3 regions of the Serratia sp. CoH_134_PS_4 genome follow, and region 2 is predicted to be linked to each of the others. Evidence: riboswitches for the same ligand, from Rfam matches in the RefSeq annotation. Region 2 holds a riboswitch; each other region holds the start of a gene.
What was found. A riboswitch is a leader RNA that binds a small molecule or an ion and turns the genes downstream of it on or off. The one in region 2 is predicted to bind thiamine pyrophosphate.
Positions count from the first base shown of each region.

Region 1: another riboswitch for thiamine pyrophosphate. It lies ahead of thiM (hydroxyethylthiazole kinase); the one in region 2 lies ahead of tenA (thiaminase II).
Region 3: another riboswitch for thiamine pyrophosphate. It lies ahead of thiC (phosphomethylpyrimidine synthase ThiC); the one in region 2 lies ahead of tenA (thiaminase II).

Region 1 is NZ_JBXWKI010000006.1:192,593-198,328, reverse strand. Features, by position in the region: gene gutQ (arabinose-5-phosphate isomerase GutQ) at 1-287, shown strand, start outside; gene AC2FCQ_RS12060 (methyltransferase) at 344-1,375, opposite strand; gene AC2FCQ_RS12055 (inhibitor of vertebrate lysozyme family protein) at 1,736-2,194, opposite strand; gene thiD (bifunctional hydroxymethylpyrimidine kinase/phosphomethylpyrimidine kinase) at 2,281-3,081, opposite strand; gene thiM (hydroxyethylthiazole kinase) at 3,078-3,872, opposite strand; TPP riboswitch at 3,909-4,000, opposite strand; gene AC2FCQ_RS12040 (GNAT family N-acetyltransferase) at 4,070-4,495, shown strand; gene AC2FCQ_RS12035 (glycoside hydrolase family 68 protein) at 4,574-5,736, opposite strand, start outside.
Region 2 is NZ_JBXWKI010000013.1:7,555-13,290, reverse strand. Features, by position in the region: gene opgB (phosphatidylglycerol--membrane-oligosaccharide glycerophosphotransferase) at 1-607, opposite strand, end outside; gene AC2FCQ_RS18895 (ABC transporter substrate-binding protein) at 857-1,792, opposite strand; gene AC2FCQ_RS18890 (ABC transporter permease) at 1,809-2,576, opposite strand; gene AC2FCQ_RS18885 (ABC transporter ATP-binding protein) at 2,573-3,328, opposite strand; gene tenA (thiaminase II) at 3,325-4,005, opposite strand; TPP riboswitch at 4,068-4,170, opposite strand; gene AC2FCQ_RS18875 (LLM class flavin-dependent oxidoreductase) at 4,351-5,373, shown strand; gene AC2FCQ_RS18870 (GlxA family transcriptional regulator) at 5,441-5,736, shown strand, end outside.
Region 3 is NZ_JBXWKI010000024.1:14,333-20,068, forward strand. Features, by position in the region: gene AC2FCQ_RS23895 (thiazole synthase) at 1-432, opposite strand, end outside; gene thiS (sulfur carrier protein ThiS) at 434-634, opposite strand; gene AC2FCQ_RS23905 (HesA/MoeB/ThiF family protein) at 631-1,380, opposite strand; gene thiE (thiamine phosphate synthase) at 1,385-2,023, opposite strand; gene thiC (phosphomethylpyrimidine synthase ThiC) at 2,016-3,959, opposite strand; TPP riboswitch at 4,074-4,198, opposite strand; gene rsd (sigma D regulator) at 4,237-4,740, opposite strand; gene nudC (NAD(+) diphosphatase) at 4,840-5,607, shown strand; gene hemE (uroporphyrinogen decarboxylase) at 5,647-5,736, shown strand, end outside.

The DNA.
Region 1 (5,736 bases), on a different contig from region 2:
GCACCGGGCTGGGCTTGGTGCCCGTGTGTAACGCACAGCAGAAAGTGGTCGGCGTCTTTACCGATGGTGACCTGCGTCGCTGGCTGGTGAAAGGGAATAGCCTGCAGGATGCGTTAAGCCCGGCGATTACCCGCCCCGGCTACCGCTTGCCAGAACAGTGGCGCGCCGGAGAAGCGCTTGAGGCGTTACACGAACAGCATATCAGCGCTGCCCCGGTGGTCAATTTAGACGGCGTACTGGTGGGCGCGATCAACCTGCACGACCTGCATCAGGCTGGCATCGGCTGACGAAAAGGACAGAAACCCGCATTGTTTGCGGGTTTCTTTCTATCCTCAGCGTTGACTTAGCTGGGCACTGCCTCAACGATCGAGACATAACAACCGGTGTTGATTATCCGGTTCAGCTTCAGATCGGCAGTGGCCAGCAACGCCCTCAGTTCTTCTTCGGTACGCGCTTTCCCGCCGTCAAAACTCCCCATGAGCAGCAGATCGATCTCTCTGGCACAGTCCCAATTATGACCCTCTGGGATCACCGGTTCCATGATCAACAGTGTCGAATCAGGATGCATAGCATTGCGGCAGCTGCGTAATATCCGGCTGGCCGGTTCGTCCGGCCAGTCCATGGTGATGTATTTCAATAAATAAAAGTCCGCCGTCGGACACGACTCGAAGAAGCTGCCGGCACAGGTTTCCCAACGGGAATCGTCCCCGAGTTCACCGAGCCGATTTCTCGGCAAGATCTGCGGCTGATCGAAAAGGATACCTTTGAGCGTCGGGTTAGCACGCAATACGCTCAGTAGCAATCCGCCCAATCCCCCCGCAATATCCACCACCGTCGCATTTTCTGGGAAATGATAATTTCGCACCAGGAATTTATTTTCCACCGATGACATGGACGACATTCCGGCATGAAAGTCATTTTCCGACGCGGGAATATTTTCCCTCGACCAATATTCATAAAAAGACATTCCGAACAGCTGTTTGAACACCGGGTCACCCCGAACAGTTCCCGTCAACTTGCCCAAAGGCAGCCAGAATGTGTCATCAGTAAGCATGATGACTGCAGCACGCAAAGAATCCCTGGCATCGGAGCGCAGGCATTGCGCCACCGAATTTAGCGCGAAATGGCCGTCGTTAGAAACGGTAAAAATATTGCGAGATACCAGCGTGCGCATAACGCGATGCAATAAGTCCTGATCCACCGCCAGCTGACTCGCCAGCTCCCGGGACGTTTTGGGCGTATCAATCAGAGCGTCGGCCACGTTCAGCTCCGTCGCGACCCGCAATGCGGCCTGCACGGTGAACCCCATCGCCTGATCCAACAAGTATAATGACGCTTTTTCATCTTCAGAAAGAGTAATGTGATTTGTTTCCATGATCATAATGCTCCGCTTACATATTTATCTCCAGACACCATTGCAAAAAGCTGCAATGCCTATTTTTCCGGTGAAAATAAATTCGCCAAACAAGATCATAGACACTAAATAAAATAAAACCACAAAATAAAAGTGGTTATTATTTAAGAAAGAAAATAAAACTCACAACCCATTAAATACTAAGGAGATAAATATAATTACGCACAACAAAATAATACAAAACAGATATAACCAAATAATAAAATCATTATGAAATAACATTTATCCTATTTAGACATTGTTTTATATGGGTTTAATTTTAATGTTCTATATTCATCGCAAAAAAACGGCCAAATGCGTCAGCATTCAGCCGAATACTGATTATTTCCAGTCTGGATTATTCTCGAACTGTTGTTTCAACAGCGCCTTCATGTCCTCGTCCGGCTTGCCCAACCATTGGTATTTAGCGTATTTCTTCGGATGATCAACCGCTTCCGGTTTGTTCGCCACTTCGACGCGCACCGCCCATGCCTGTGACTTGTCTTCTTTAAACGCCACCATCATAAAATTGTTGGCACAGTCGTGGGGTTTGCACAGATTGCCCACCAAATAATTTTGGCCCTTCCAACTCAGGCTTTGCGCCGGGGTTGATGTCCCCATTCCCTTACGCGCCCACCCCGGTAAACGGGCCTGGCCTTTCACCATGTTCTGCCAACTTGTCTGGTAGCCCGGCTGCTGGATCACATCGGAGGTAGTGACAATTTGTTGGGCAACGCTGCCCACGCTGAAGCTGAGTAACACGCCGAAGATGGCACCGCGAAGTGCGTTTTGTCCTGTCATGGCCTTCTCCTTTAATAAAATTCGTCCGCACCCGGCCAAAACCGGGCCTGAATCTAGTCAGACCACAGTGACGGCAAAAAGTTGACTCACCACCAGGCGTGAAAATGATGCACCGGTCCGATACCCTGCCCCACTTCCAGGGTGTCGGCTTGCTGCAACGCTTTTTGTAGATAATCTTTGGCCGACGCCACCGTGCTGGCCCAATCATCATGGCGCGGGCGCAATGCGGCTAACGCGGCGGAAAGTGTACAACCGGTACCGTGCGTATGACGGGTCGCCACACGTGGCGCAGTGAAACGCAGTTCCTGCCCATCGCTAAACAACCAGTCCGGGCTCTCACTTTCACTCAGATGACCGCCCTTCATCAGCACCGCCCGACAGCCCATTGCCAGCAGCGCCTGGCCTTGCTCACGCATTTGCCGTTCATTCTCCGCCGGCGCACATTCCAGCAAAGCCGCAGCTTCCGGCAGGTTCGGCGTAATAATCGACACCAACGGCAACAGTTCGCGACGAATAGAGTCCACGGCCTCTGGCGCCAACAGGGGATCACCACTTTTCGCCAACATCACGGTATCCAGCACCACAAATGCCGGTTGGTAATGACGCAAACGCTCCGCCACCGCCTGCACAATGTCAGTGTTAGCCAGCATACCGATTTTGGTGCTGTCGATACGCACATCGCTGAACACGGAATCAAGCTGAGCGGCGACAAAAGCAGGGTCAATATTGTAAACCGACTGCACCCCGCGGGTATTTTGCGCCACCAGTGCCGTAATAACGGAGGCCCCGTAGGCACCCAGCGCAGAGAAGGCTTTCAGGTCAGCCTGGATACCTGCACCGCCGCTCGGATCGGTACCCGCGATGGTCAATGCGTTAATTCGTTTCATTGCAGATCCTCCGGCCGCAGTTGATACAACGCGTCGAGGAACGCAGGGGTGAAACTGCCCGGCCCTGCGGCATCGCGCGTGGCACGTTCACCACACAGCGACATCACCCGGCAGGCAGTCGCGACGTTGTCCAGCCGATCGCCCGGCAGGCTGCAAAATGCCGCCACTACGGCCGATAAGGCACAGCCGGTTCCCACGACCCGCGTCATCAGTGCGTCCCCCCCTGCGACGGCCCACTCACGCTGGCCGTCGGTGACATAATCCACGACCCCGGTTACCGCCACGACAGCGCCACTGCTCCGTGCCAGCTCACGCGCGGCGGGTAAAGCCGCCAGCGAATCGTCCGTGCTGTCTACGCCGCGCCCACTGGTCTGCAGACCGCTCAGCGCCATGATTTCGGAAGCATTACCGCGGATCGCCGCGGGTTTTTTACCTAACAGGCAATGGGCAAAGGCAGTGCGGTACACCAACCCACCAACCGCCACCGGATCCAGCGTCCATGGCGTTCCCGCCGTATTGGCGGCCTCCACCGCCGCCAGCATGGATTCGGCACGTGAGGCATTGAGAGTACCGATGTTAATCAGCAAAGCATTCGCCAGCAGGCTGAACTGCGCTGCCTCTGTCGGTTCCACCACCATCGCAGGGGAAGCGCCGAGCGCCAGCAACACGTTAGCCGTCAGCTCCTGCACCACTTCGTTGGTCAGGCAGTGAATCAATGGGGGTTGGTGCTTAAATTGGGTCAAACAGGCCGCGGCACGGGCGCCGGGTAAAGCATCAGGTCGAGCGAACATATTCCTCCCAACCGGCGTTCAAGAAGGCGGGTACCGGTTGGGGCACCGAGACTTCCCTACGCTGGCATAATCCAGATCAGGTAATACGGGTAAAATCTCAGCCCCTAGAGGCACCCCGAGTCAAGACAGCCATTATTGGGGTTGCTGACGGTGAGGTCAATTGCGCTATAGTGTCAAAAAAATAAAAAGGAGATGCCATGCAGATCAGACCCTATCAAGAAGCCGACCGCCCCTTCCTGCGCACGCTGTATTTGGCATCACGCAAAGCGGCGTTTCCGTGGCGCGATACCGACGATTACCGACTAGAGGATTTCGATCGTTCGACGTTGGGTGAGGATATCTGGGTAGCGGAGGATCAGGGGACGCTACTGGGATTTGTATCGATTTATCGCCAAGATAATTTTATCCATAATCTGTATGTTGATCCTCACCTGCCGCCCCTTGGCGTAGGCAGTGCCTTACTGCAGGCGGCAGAACAGACATTTACTGCCACCGGTTCATTGAAATGTCTGATGAAGAACGAAAAGGCGTTGGCGTTTTACCATAAACACGGCTGGCAAAAGATAACCACCGGCAACGACGGCGCGGAAGACTATTACCTGCTGCACTCGCCTAAAAAATAGCGTCATCCGCTGTGAGCCAAACCTGAAAAGGCCTGACATCGTCAGGCCTCTAAAACGGCTCAGGCTACAAACCGCAGGTTACCCTTGCAAAACGATATCCTGCATCGCCGGGATATAACCGTAATCGTACACCTCGCGCACAAAGGAACGGTCGCCTTCCAGCACAATCCGCACCGTTGGCGCTTCCGTCCCGCCGATACGGTAATCCTGGCCGCTGGTTGGCACGCTGTCGATGAACGACGTCACCAAACCATTTGGCATCACGCAGTGCGAATACGTCTGGAAAGGCTGTTCCGGCGGGTTACCCAGCACCAGGCCTGAGGCGTTCATCGGCGTGTAAGGCCCGGTCAGACTATCGCTGACGAAACCGTACACCCCATCCGGCCCGGTCAACCCTTCGGCATAGGTGAATTTATGGCTGATGGTGAACAGGTAATATTTGCCGTCCTGGAACACATAGTGCGGGCGTTCGGTCTGATCGTTGACGCCCACAGCCGTAACCAGCGGCGGCAAAATCTCCCACTCTTCACCGCGATTATCCTTCGCCACCGCCAGGCCGATACAGCCCACCTGGAAACGTGCGCCGCCCACCTCTTCATGGCCCGGCGGCACCAGCCCCAGCTCTTGCGGGCCAACCACATGCGAACCGCGATCGCCGGCTACGTTACCCTCGAACACCATATACAGTTTGCCGTCCTGCGGATCGATAAACGGGCTGGGGTCGCGGAAGTTCCAGTAGGGATTCTGCGCTTCGGTCTGGTAATACACCCCGTCGGCCTCGAACAGCGATTTCACCTCGTTGAAATCCTGCAGTTGCACGCCGTCATCCGACGTCACAATGCGGCCGCGCACTTTGGCAATGGTGGCACCCGGCGTCACGCAGGTGTAATACAGATCGATATCGCCTTCGTTATTCAACAGGATAGGAGTACCCGCCCATTCACGCGTCGTCGGTGAAACCCCTTCCGCCATCACCCGGCCGCCGAAGATCCAGTCTTTGCCCGTACGGGAATACCAGTAGCACATACGCGCACGGCCGTGGCGATCTTCCCAGTCGCGCTTGATGTCGTAATTACCGCTGCCATCAATATACTGCGGGTCATAAGGATGGCGATCGGCGGTCAGCGTCAAAATTACTGACCAGCCGTTGACGGAAACCACGGTGCCCTCCAGGGTACGCAGCGGCATGGTGTCCCAGATGAACACGCTGTCACTCATGACCGGAAAATCGGCGCTCACCA
Region 2 (5,736 bases):
TGTTGCTGAAGTCGATGCTGTTTTCACGATGTTGGTTCAGTTCGTCAGCGAGGCCGGGGAAAAGTTGCTGATCGAAGTAGGTTCTTTCCAGACTCTCTGCATAGATATACACCAGGTTCGGCGCTTTGCCCTGTACGCTTCTTTTGGGGGCTTTGTAATAGGTATCAAAATCGCTGGTGTCCCCGCTGATCTGGCTTCTGACCAGTAGGGAGATATCCTGAAAGGCGGGAGTAGTGCCGACGGAAAACAAGGCCAGCAATACGGCGATCACACTGTATACCACACTGCTGCTTTTCGCTTTGCGTCGCACCAGGCTCCAGGTGAGTACGGCGAAGATCAGCGCCAGTACCGCCAACAGGCCGATAAACGGCAGCAGGTATTTGCCGACGCCGGCACCTTTCAGGCTGCTGGTGAGGGTGTAAATTACCGCGTCGGTGATGCCGTCACCGGTAAAGTAGTTGCTGGCGATCAGGACAACGTTGAGGATCAGATAGCTGCCCAGCAGCGTCAGCAGAGTGGCAAGCCACCAGCGGTTGGCAGCGCCCCGGGTCCGGTAGATTAAAATTGAGGCGATAAAAAGTGCAAACGAGATTAATGCTGAAACCATCCACCGTACCCTGTCTGATTAAAAAGAAAAACTTTAGTGCTCTGGTCAACGCCGCTGACCGCTGCCGCCGCGAGAAAGAGGAGGGTATAGCGCATTGAAACCGTCAGAGCAATGCGTGTTTGCATCGCTCTGCTGGCTCAGAGTGTGATTGGCGATTTTTGTGACAATAGTGTGACACTAATCACGCCAGCGAAAAGGGAAGGGCATCATAGAGAAGGGCGCAGTTCATAGGCTGCGCCCGATAACGGCTTAATGCAGTTCCACCGCGTATTGTTCCACGGGGGTGATTTTCTTGATCAACTTGTTGTCGAACAGGAATTGTTCGTAGGCTTGATAGCGCGCTTTATCCAGCTTGGCCGGATCGCGGGCAAACAGCGGCAAGCTGGCTTGCCATGCCTGTTTGTTCAGCGCGGTATTCAGTTCCGGATGGGCTTTGGCGAATGCTAGCCAGCTTTCCTGCGGATGGGCGTGCAGGTAGTCGCCGCCTTTTTTTAGTGCCGCGAGGAATTTTTTGATTTTCGGCTCAGTGATGGTGTCGCGATTGGCGACGATGATCAGTTCGTCGTAGGCGGGGACGCCGTAGTCTTCCACGTTAAACACCACCGGGTCTTTCCCCTGTAACTTCAATTCCAGCGCTTCAATATTGCGGTACCCGCCGATCACCGCATCGACCTGGCCTGCCAGCAGGGCGCTGGTCAGTTGGAAGTTAACGTTAATCAGTTTGGTGTCATTGGGGTTGAGATGCTCATGTTCGAGCATGGTTGCCAGCGTGGCCTGTTCAATGCCGCTGACCGAATAACCGATTTTTTTGCCCTTAAGCCCTGCCGGGGTGGTGATGCGCTTATCCAGCGTAATAACGGTATTGAGTGGCGAATTAATCAGGGTTCCTATGCGCACCAGCGGCAAGCCCTGGTCAGCGAAGAAGTGCAACTGCGGTTGATAGGTGATGGCAAGATCGGCCTGTTTTGCCGCCACCAGACGTGGCGGTAGCGCCGGGTCGGAAGGTGGCACTATCTTGACGTCGAGGCCCTCGGCCTTGAAGGCACCGATCTGATCGGCCACCATTATCGGCGCGTGATCGGGGTTGATATACCAATCGAGCACCAGCGTCAGTTTTTCAGCGGCGGTTGCTTGCCCGGCCAGCGTAGCGCTGAGCAGCAGCCCGCAGAGGGTCTTTTTAATCATGGTTGGTTCCTTATTATCAGTTATTTTCCGGTACCCAATCGATCAGGCGCAGCAGCAGCGCGTCCACGGTCACCCAGAGCAAGACGGTCATCAGCACCAGAATAAACAGCGCGGCAAAACAGACGTCAGTCTGCATGCGCGCATTAGCGTTAAGCATTACGTACCCCAAACCTTCCGCCGAGCCGACCCATTCGCCGATGATGGCCCCTATCGGGGCGACGGCGGCGGCCATGCGCAGCCCGGAACCGAAGGCCGGCAGCGCCGCCATCAGCCGAACGTGCCGCAGTTGGGCCCAGGGTGAGGCGCGCAGGGTACGTGCCAGATCGAGATAGTCGTTATTGACCCGCCGCAGTCCATCAAAGAAGGCGGAGGTTACAGGGAAGAAAATCACCAGTACCGCCATCACCACTTTGGCGCTCATGCCAAAACCAAACCACAGCACCAACAACGGGGCCAACGCAAACACCGGGATCGCCTGGCTGGTCAGCACCAAGGGCATCAACCAGCGTTGCAGGCGGGGGGAAAAAATCATGCACAGTGCTAACACGGCCCCCAGCAATACCCCTGCCAGCAGGCCGCAGGCGATTTCTGACGCCGTAATCAACGTGTGATAAGCGAGATAAGCCCGGTCATTCCAAAGTGCCTGCGCGACCGCAGAAGGTGAGGGCAACAAAAAGGCGGGAATATCACCCAACGTTATCCCTCCCCACAGCAGTAGCAGGCCGGCAAATACCGTCAGGCTGCGGCGCATCCGCGACAGGCGGCTTTCACTCAGCGGCTTCATTCGGCGGCCCTCACCAGTTGTAGCAGTAGCTCGCTTTGGCTTTTCAGCAGTTGAGGGTCGTCCGGTGCCCGTGGCGGCAAGCCTTCAATGACATGGCTGTCGTCAATGCCGGCGGGATAGCGTGACAGGACCAGCAAGCGGTGACTAAGGCGGCAGGCTTCCATCGGATCGTGGGTGATCAGTAACACGGTATGCTGCGCAAGCAGATCGGCGGCAAGCTGCTGGATTTTGGCGCGGGTAATGGTGTCCAGCGCCGAGAAAGGTTCATCCATCAAGACGATCGGTTGGCGTTCATACAGCGTGCGGGCGATGGCTGCACGTTGGCGCATGCCACCGGACAGTGCCGCAGGCAAGGCGCTGCCATAACCGCTCAGGCCCACGCGTTCCAGTAAATGTTCTGCCCAGGCGCGGTCGACTTTTTCACCCCGCAGCCGTGCACCGAGGCTAATGTTCTGATCAATGGTCAGCCACGGATAGAGCAGATCCTTTTGCCCCATGTAGGCGATGCGTCCTACGATCGGTAAGCCATCGCTGCCGGTGACCGTGCCGGACGTGGGTTTCGCCAACCCGGCAATGATCTTCAGCAAGCTGGTTTTACCCGCACCGCTGGCGCCGAGCAACGCCACAACATTGCCGCCTGCAATATCGAAATTTAGCCGGTCGAAAATCACCTGCTGACCAAAACGCAGGGTCAAATCCCGGACCTGAATTCCTGGTCTGGTCCCCTCATTCGGGGCCTTGCCGATGCTCATTGGGCATTCAACCCCATTTGCCAGAAGGCAGATTCCAGCCGGGTGGCGGTGGTGAAAATGGTCGACAGTTCGGCCAGGCGGCTTTCAGCCCCACGTTGGTGGCCCACGTTTTCCAGCAGGTCGAGTGCGGCCTGCACCCCAGATAAATAGGCGGGGTCACCATAGTTACGGATCCATGAGGCATAAGGGTTGCCTTCCATCACGGTGGCGGGATCGTTAAGCAGCCGCAGACCTATTTCGGCATAGCCGGCGACGCAGGGCATCAGAGCGGCCAGCAGATCGAGTGCATCACCGGCGTGGCCGATATCGAGCACATAGCGGGTGTAGTTAAGGGTTTCCGCGGCCTCTGGTTCGGCGGCAATGTCGGGTTCGCTCAGCCCCCAGTCTGCGCAATAGGCCAGATGCAAAGGCAGTTCGGCGACAATGGCATTGAGTGAGGCGGTGGCTGCACGCATCTCCGGCAGAGTACGCAGTTTGCTGACCAGCAGCGCATAGGCGCGGGCAAAGTGAATCAGGAACAGGTAATCCTGTGTCAAATAGCGACGGAATGCCGGCTCAGGTAGGGTGCCTGCGGCCAGTTGCTGAATAAAAGGGTGTTCGACGTAGTCCTGCCAGTGGCGACCAGCCTGCTGGCGCAGCCGTCCGTAAAGACCATTTTCAAATTGAGGGGTAAACATGGGACCTCCAAAAGTGTGTGGAGATCCGGGCGCGCTGAGGTATGAACAGGCAATGACTGATGGTGTTATTGCCGACCCGTCCCTTCGCTGGCATGACCCAGATCAGGTTCAAAGGGTTCGGCTTGCGCCATCTCAGCCCGTAACAGGACACCCCTCGGAGGAGCTTGTTATACGATATTTACTTTTTGATTACAACGGGCGGGCGGTTGCGTTGGGCAACGATGAGGGCATTTTTCGGCAGCCAAAAACGGTTCGTTTAGTGCGGTCGCACACAATTTTTCTGGCCTGAGGAGGGGCATTTTTGTCACTGTAACTCGGTCATAATTGAATCTAAGGGCTACTCCTATGAAGAAAATTGGATTTCTCTCGTTTGGTCACTGGACGCCGTCGTCACAGTCGGGTACCCGGTCTGCTGCGGATGCGTTATTGCAATCCATCGATCTGGCCGTCGCGGCAGAAGAGCTGGGGGCGGACGGAGCTTACTTCCGCGTGCATCACTTTGCCCGTCAGCTTGCTTCGCCGTTCCCGCTGCTGGCTGCCATTGGGGCAAAAACGCAGCGTATTGAGATCGGCACCGGCGTGATCGACATGCGCTATGAAAACCCGCTTTATATGGTCGAAGACGCGGGTGCTGCTGATTTGATCTCCGGTGGACGGTTGCAACTTGGGATCAGCCGCGGCTCACCTGAGCAGGTCATTGAAGGCTGGCGTTACTTTGGCTACACGCCTGCAGAAGGCGAGACTGAAGCCGACATGGCGCGTCGCCATACCGACGTGTTCCTCGATGCGCTGCGTGGTGAAGGCTTTGCCGAACCGAATCCGCAGCCGATGTTCCCCAACCCGCCCGGTCTGCTGCGTGTTGAGCCTTTCTCCGCGGGTTTGCGGGATCGGATCTGGTGGGGGGCCAGCTCGAACGCCACGGCAGTCTGGGCGGCGAAACTGGGAATGAACCTGCAAAGCTCAACGTTAAAAAATGACGAGACCGGCGAGCCGTTCCACGTGCAGCAGGCCAAGCAGATCCGTGAGTACCGTGCGGCCTGGAAGGCGGCAGGGCACCAGCGTGAGCCGCGCGTGTCGGTCAGCCGCAGTATTTTTGCGCTGATGAACCAGCAGGATCGCAGCTACTTCGGCAACAGCGGCCAGGATAGCGATCAGGTGGGGTATATCGATCAGCAGACGCGGGCCGTATTCGGCCGCAGTTATGCCGCTGAACCGGAGTTGTTGATCAAACAATTGGCGCAGGACGAAGCGATAGCCGAAGCGGACACCTTGCTGTTGACCGTGCCGAACCAGTTGGGCGTCGATTATAACGCCCATGTGATTGAATCCATCTTGACCCATGTCGCTCCGGCGTTGGGGTGGCGCTAAACGCCAGAACGCTTCTCAGCGAGAGAAGCGTTGTTGACTTATTTTGTCTTATTTGTATTTTAAGGACATGCATACATTCCTGATTATCGTCCCTGAAGGGGGCATGTTGTTTGAGTCGGCGGGCATCGCCGATATTTTGATGCAAGCCAACCGCTTGAGGCCTGATGACGCGCCGCTCTACCAGATGGCGATAGTCACCACCCAGTCTCACCGGGTGGTGCATGGTTCCTCCGGCTTGAATCTGTTGGCCGATCACCGCCTGGCGGATCTCGAACCTGAGGAGGAACGCGATACCATCATCGTGACCGGCAAAGGGGCGACAGCGGAAGAAAGTGCCTATGTGGTCGATTGGTTGCGTCGCGC
Region 3 (5,736 bases), on a different contig from region 2:
ACCGGCCTCTTCGAGACGTTTGCATAACACCGGATCGGCGCCGCAGTAGGGCAGAACGACAAAGCCGTCTTTCACCAGCGTTTCCGCCGCCTTCAGGGTCTCAATCGGATCCGGCAGCAGGTATTTCACATCGGGGTGAATTTCCAACTTTACCCAATGTGTGCCAAGGGCTTCACGTGCCAGTCGGGCGGCGAACACCGCCTCGGCGGCCGTTTTTGCGCCGGAGGTATTCGGCAGCAGGCGAACCCCCAGTTGCTGCAGCGGCGCCAGAATGGCGTCGTTGCCGCCGCGTAGGTCAACGCGCTTCATGGCCATGGTCACTAACTGGGAACCAGAGGCCTGTAAGGCGTCCAACATCAGCGCAGGGGTGGCGAACTTTCCGGTGCCGGTGAACAGGCGTGAAGTAAAAGTGGTATCGGCGATTTTCAACATGTCAGCCTCCCGCGATAGCTTGAAACAGCAAGATGTCATCACCGTCCTGCACCAGGTGGTTGACCCAGTCGGCACGCGGGATGATGGTTTGGTTGATAGCCAGCGCGGTGCCCGGCTGGTGGCGTTCCAACTGCTTGAGCAGTGCGTCGACGCTCAGTGGCTGCGCTAATTCTAACGGCTGGTCATTAAGCCGGATCTTCATGCTGCCCCTCCGCATGCCGCACAGGTGCTGGCATGGCTGAGTTGCAGTGTGCTCCAGCTTTGTTGTTTTCCGTCGAAGAGCCGCAGTTTGCCGCTGATGGCGGAAGGCATTCCCGCCAACATTTTTATCGCTTCCAGGGCTTGCAGCGTACCCATGACGCCGACCACCGGACCGAGTACACCCGCGGTGCGGCAGTTGCGCTGGGGTTCGGTGTGTTCCGGATACAAGCAGGCGTAGCAGCCGTGGGCATAGGGCGGCTCAATAACCAACAACTGGCCGCTGAACCCCACGGCACTCCCGCTGATCAGCGGTTTACCGGCCTTGATGCAGGCGGCATTCACCGCATGGCGAGTTTCCATGTTATCGCTGCAATCCAAAATCAAATCAGCGCGTTCTACGGCATGCTTCAATGCTTCGCCCTGCAGACGCTGTTCCATCGCGAGGGTTTCTATCATCGGGTTTAATGCCTGTAGCTGACGTTGCGCCAGGCAGGCTTTGCTTTTTGAAACATCGGTGCTGCGATACAGAATTTGACGTTGCAGATTGGTGATGTGCAACTGATCGTCATCTGCTAACAACAAGGTACCCACACCGGCGGCGGCTAAATAGAGTGAGGCGGGGGAGCCTAAGCCTCCTAATCCGACAATCAGCACCGTCGAACGTTTTAGCTTCTCCTGGCCTTCTGGGCCGATATCCTCCAGCAGCAATTGACGGCTGTAGCGCAGGAACTCTTGATCGTTCAACATGGCATTACTCCTTGCCTTCGATCAGTTGCAGCAATTCTGAGGTGGCTGCTCGCCAGTCTGCGGCCTGGGTAATTGCGCTGACGACGGCCACGCTGCCAACGCCACAATCGAGTACGGCGGCTACGCGATCAATGCTGATCCCGCCGATCGCTACCGTCGGGTAATCATTCAACCCGGAGATATGGCGTCTCAGTTCGACTAACCCCTGGGGTGCGGAAGGCATATCTTTGGTTTGCGTCGGGAAAATATGCCCCAGCGCAATATAAGACGGCTTTACCGCAATGGCGCGGGCCAGCTCGGCATCGTCGTGGGTGGAAACGCCCAAACGCAATCCGGCACGGTGAATAGCCGCCAGATCGGTGGTATCCAGGTCTTCCTGACCGAGATGTACGCCATAGGCACCGTGTTTAATCGCCAACTGCCAGTAGTCATTGATGAACAGCCGGGCGTTATACCCTTTACCGAGGGCAATGGCTGCGGCAATATCCTCTTCGACTTGCTCTTCCGGCAGATCCTTAATGCGCAGTTGAATCGTGGTGACGCCTGCTTCTAATAGGCGGGCAATCCATTCAACGCTGTCGACGACCGGGTATAGCCCCAACTTGTGCGGTGTAGCGGGGAAAGGTGTGTTGATATCAGTCATTGCTCAGTTCCTCCTGCAGGTTACCGGCGCTGTGGTAGAGCTCGCTGCCGCGTGATCGGAACTCGGCTGACATTTTTTCCATCCCGATTATCTGCACCTCCACCGGTTTGGTGGCTTCCTGGGCTGCGGCATAGTCGCGAACTTCCTGCGAGATTTTCATCGAGCAGAATTTCGGCCCGCACATGGAACAGAAATGGGCAATTTTGCCGGATTCCTGCGGCAGCGTTTCATCGTGATAAGCACGTGCGGTGGCCGGATCGAGTGCGAGATTGAATTGATCTTCCCAGCGGAATTCGAAGCGTGCTTTTGACATGGCGTTATCGCGGATCTGTGCGCCGGGGTGGCCTTTGGCCAGATCCGCCGCGTGGGCAGCAATCTTATAGGTGATCAGGCCCTGTTTGACGTCTTCTTTGTTCGGCAGGCCGAGGTGTTCCTTCGGCGTGACATAGCAGAGCATAGCGCAGCCGAACCAGCCAATCATGGCGGCCCCGATACCGGAGGTGAAATGGTCATAACCTGGTGCGATGTCGGTGGTCAGCGGACCGAGGGTGTAGAACGGCGCTTCGTGGCAGTGCTCCAACTCTTCGGTCATGTTGCGGCGGATCATCTGCATCGGCACGTGGCCTGGGCCTTCGATCATTACCTGCACGTCATATTCCCAGGCAATTTTGGTCAGTTCACCCAAGGTGTGCAGTTCGGCGAACTGAGCCTCGTCGTTGGCATCCTGAATTGAGCCTGGGCGTAGCCCGTCACCGAGTGACAGTGAGACGTCATAGGCGGCGCAGATTTCACAGATTTCGCGGAAGTGCTGATACAGGAAGTTTTCCTGATGATGGGACAGGCACCACTTGGCCATGATCGAACCACCACGGGAGACAATACCGGTCAGGCGTTTCGCGGTCATGGGGACGTAGCGCAGCAGTACACCCGCATGGATGGTGAAGTAGTCGACGCCTTGTTCCGCTTGTTCCAGCAGCGTATCGCGGAACATTTCCCAGGTCAGGTTTTCCGCGACCCCGTTGACCTTCTCCAAAGCCTGGTAAATAGGCACTGTGCCGATCGGTACCGGACTATTACGTAAAATCCATTCGCGCGTTTCGTGGATATATCGACCGGTGGATAAATCCATCACGGTGTCCGCACCCCAGCGGGTGGACCACACCAGTTTCTCGACTTCTTCCTCGATCGAAGAAGTTACGGCTGAATTCCCGATATTGGCGTTGACCTTCACCAGGAAGTTGCGGCCGATGATCATCGGTTCGGATTCAGGGTGGTTAATATTGGCAGGGATGATGGCACGACCTGCAGCGACCTCTTGCCGGACAAATTCCGGTGTGATGTTTTCCGGCAGGTTGGCGCCCCAGCTTTGCCCCGGGTGCTGGTGGCGTAATACTTCGCCGCGGATACGTTCACGGCCCATATTTTCGCGGATGGCGATAAATTCCATTTCTGGTGTGACGGTGCCAGCACGTGCGTAGTGCAACTGGGTGACGCATTTGCCGGGTTGCGCCTTGCGTGGCTGCGGGAGATGTTCAAAACGCAGGTGATCCAGACCCTCATCCGCCAAACGCTGCTGGGTAAACCCTGAACTCACGTTGTTGAGGGTTTCGGTATCGCCACGTTCGGCGATCCATTCCGCGCGCAGCTTTGTCAGGCCGCTATGCACGTTGAGTTCTGACAGCGGATCGCCGTAAGGGCCGGCGGTGTCATACACCGGGATAGCCTCGTTCTGTTCGTACTGTGGGTTATCTTTGTCGCCACCAATCAGCGTCGGGCTAAGTTGAATTTCACGCATCGGTACCTGCAGGTCGCTACGTGAGCCCTGCAAATAAATACGGCGTGAGTTGGGAAATGAAACGCCCTGAAGAGTCTCAATAAACTGCTGGGCTTCTTCGCGTTGCTCTTTACGGGCACGAGGTTTCTTAACGTTAGACATAGCAAGTTCCTACCAGTGTGTTGGGTTGGGAAAGTTGCTTGTCTGGAGCTCGGAGGGAGTAATGATGCTGGCCAGCAGGACGGGATTGTCCCAAATTGGGGCACCTGCCTATGGCGATAGATTACTCTTGTTCCCTTCGCGGGTATTAACCCGATCAGGTTCCGCGGATCCCGAATTAACGGTCTCAGCCTGGCCAATTTGATGAACAAATCAGGCGCTAGGCACTCCGACAAGATGCCCCCAGTATAGGAGGGATAATAAAAAACACTACAAAATTTTAACGGGTCTGATCCAAGGGGGCGTCCGTCAGGGCTTGTTGCCAGGCTTCAGCTGCCAATTGGATCAACTTATCTTCCAGGGTAAAACGTGCTGCCAGCGTTTCACCGATATTTGACAACGCCTGATGGAATTCCAGACACACATCCTGATCAATATCTACTTCGGTATAGCGATCGTGGAAGGCCATGATCTGCTCTGTATTGGCCCAGAGCTTGGGGTAGATGTTAACTGCCAGAGACATTTTGGGACTGGATGCGCCTTCCACTTGTTTGATAATTCTGTCATAGATATGGAAATGACCGGCAGAGAGATAATCCACCAGATTATGGCAAAAGTTCTCCAGCGCTTTTTCATTCAGCGGCGTATGCTTTTCTTTATTCGGTTTGATGCCCACGAGGGTGCAATAGGCGACCAGCAATTGCTTGCGAGCCTGAAGCCATTGATCAACTAATTCATTACTACCACCAACGCGCTGAGTCAGGCTTTCCAAACGGTTGAGCATGTTTGACTCCGTAAGTAATAAAACGTAACAGTAAGTTATTAAAATGTAACAAGGCCGATTTGTAGAGTGCCAGTGAAGCTGAGGTTGTGCAACAACGATATGGAACTTGCATTAACAGGTAATGAAAATGGCTGGTGGATCGTCAGCCATGAAAGCAAACTTTGGTTACCGAACGGTGAACTGCCGTGCGGTTCTGCGGCATCATTCTCCCTGCAAGGGCGAATGGCACGCGCTATTGGCGAATGGGAAGGGCTGCCGGTCTGGTTGGTACGGCATGCAATGCCGCAGGAAATGGGCTCGGTACGCCAACTGCTTGAACTCGATCGCGGGTTGTTTCAACTCGCAGGGCGCGGCGTGCAACTGGCCGATTTTTACCGTTCTCATCGTTACTGCGGTTACTGCGGCCATGAGATGCACCTCAGCCGTACCGAAAGCGCCTGCCTGTGCAACCATTGCCGGGAGCGTTACTACCCGCAGATAGCCCCTTGCGTGATTGTTGCCATTCGGCGCGATGATGAGATCTTGTTGGCACAACACGTGCGGCATCGCGGTGGTATTCATACCGTACTGGCGGGCTTTGTTGAGGTTGGCGAAACGCTCGAGCAGGCGGCAGCCCGTGAGGTCATGGAGGAAAGTAATATTGAAATCAAAAACCTGCGTTATGTCACTTCGCAACCCTGGCCGTTCCCGCATTCGCTGATGATGGCCTTTATGGCCGATTACCACCGGGGTGAGCTCCGTCACGATCCCAAAGAACTGTTGAATGCCGGCTGGTACCGCTACGATCAGTTGCCACTGTTGCCACCGCCCGGTACCGTGGCGCGCCGTCTGATAGAGGACACCGTAGCCTTATGCCGTGAGCAATAAATCGCTACAATACCGGCAGATGAATAAGGGAGCCCCATAATGAATGAGTTGAAGAACGATCGTTACCTGCGCGCACTGCTACGTCAGCCGGTGGATGTGACCCCTGTATGGATGATGCGTCAGGCCGGT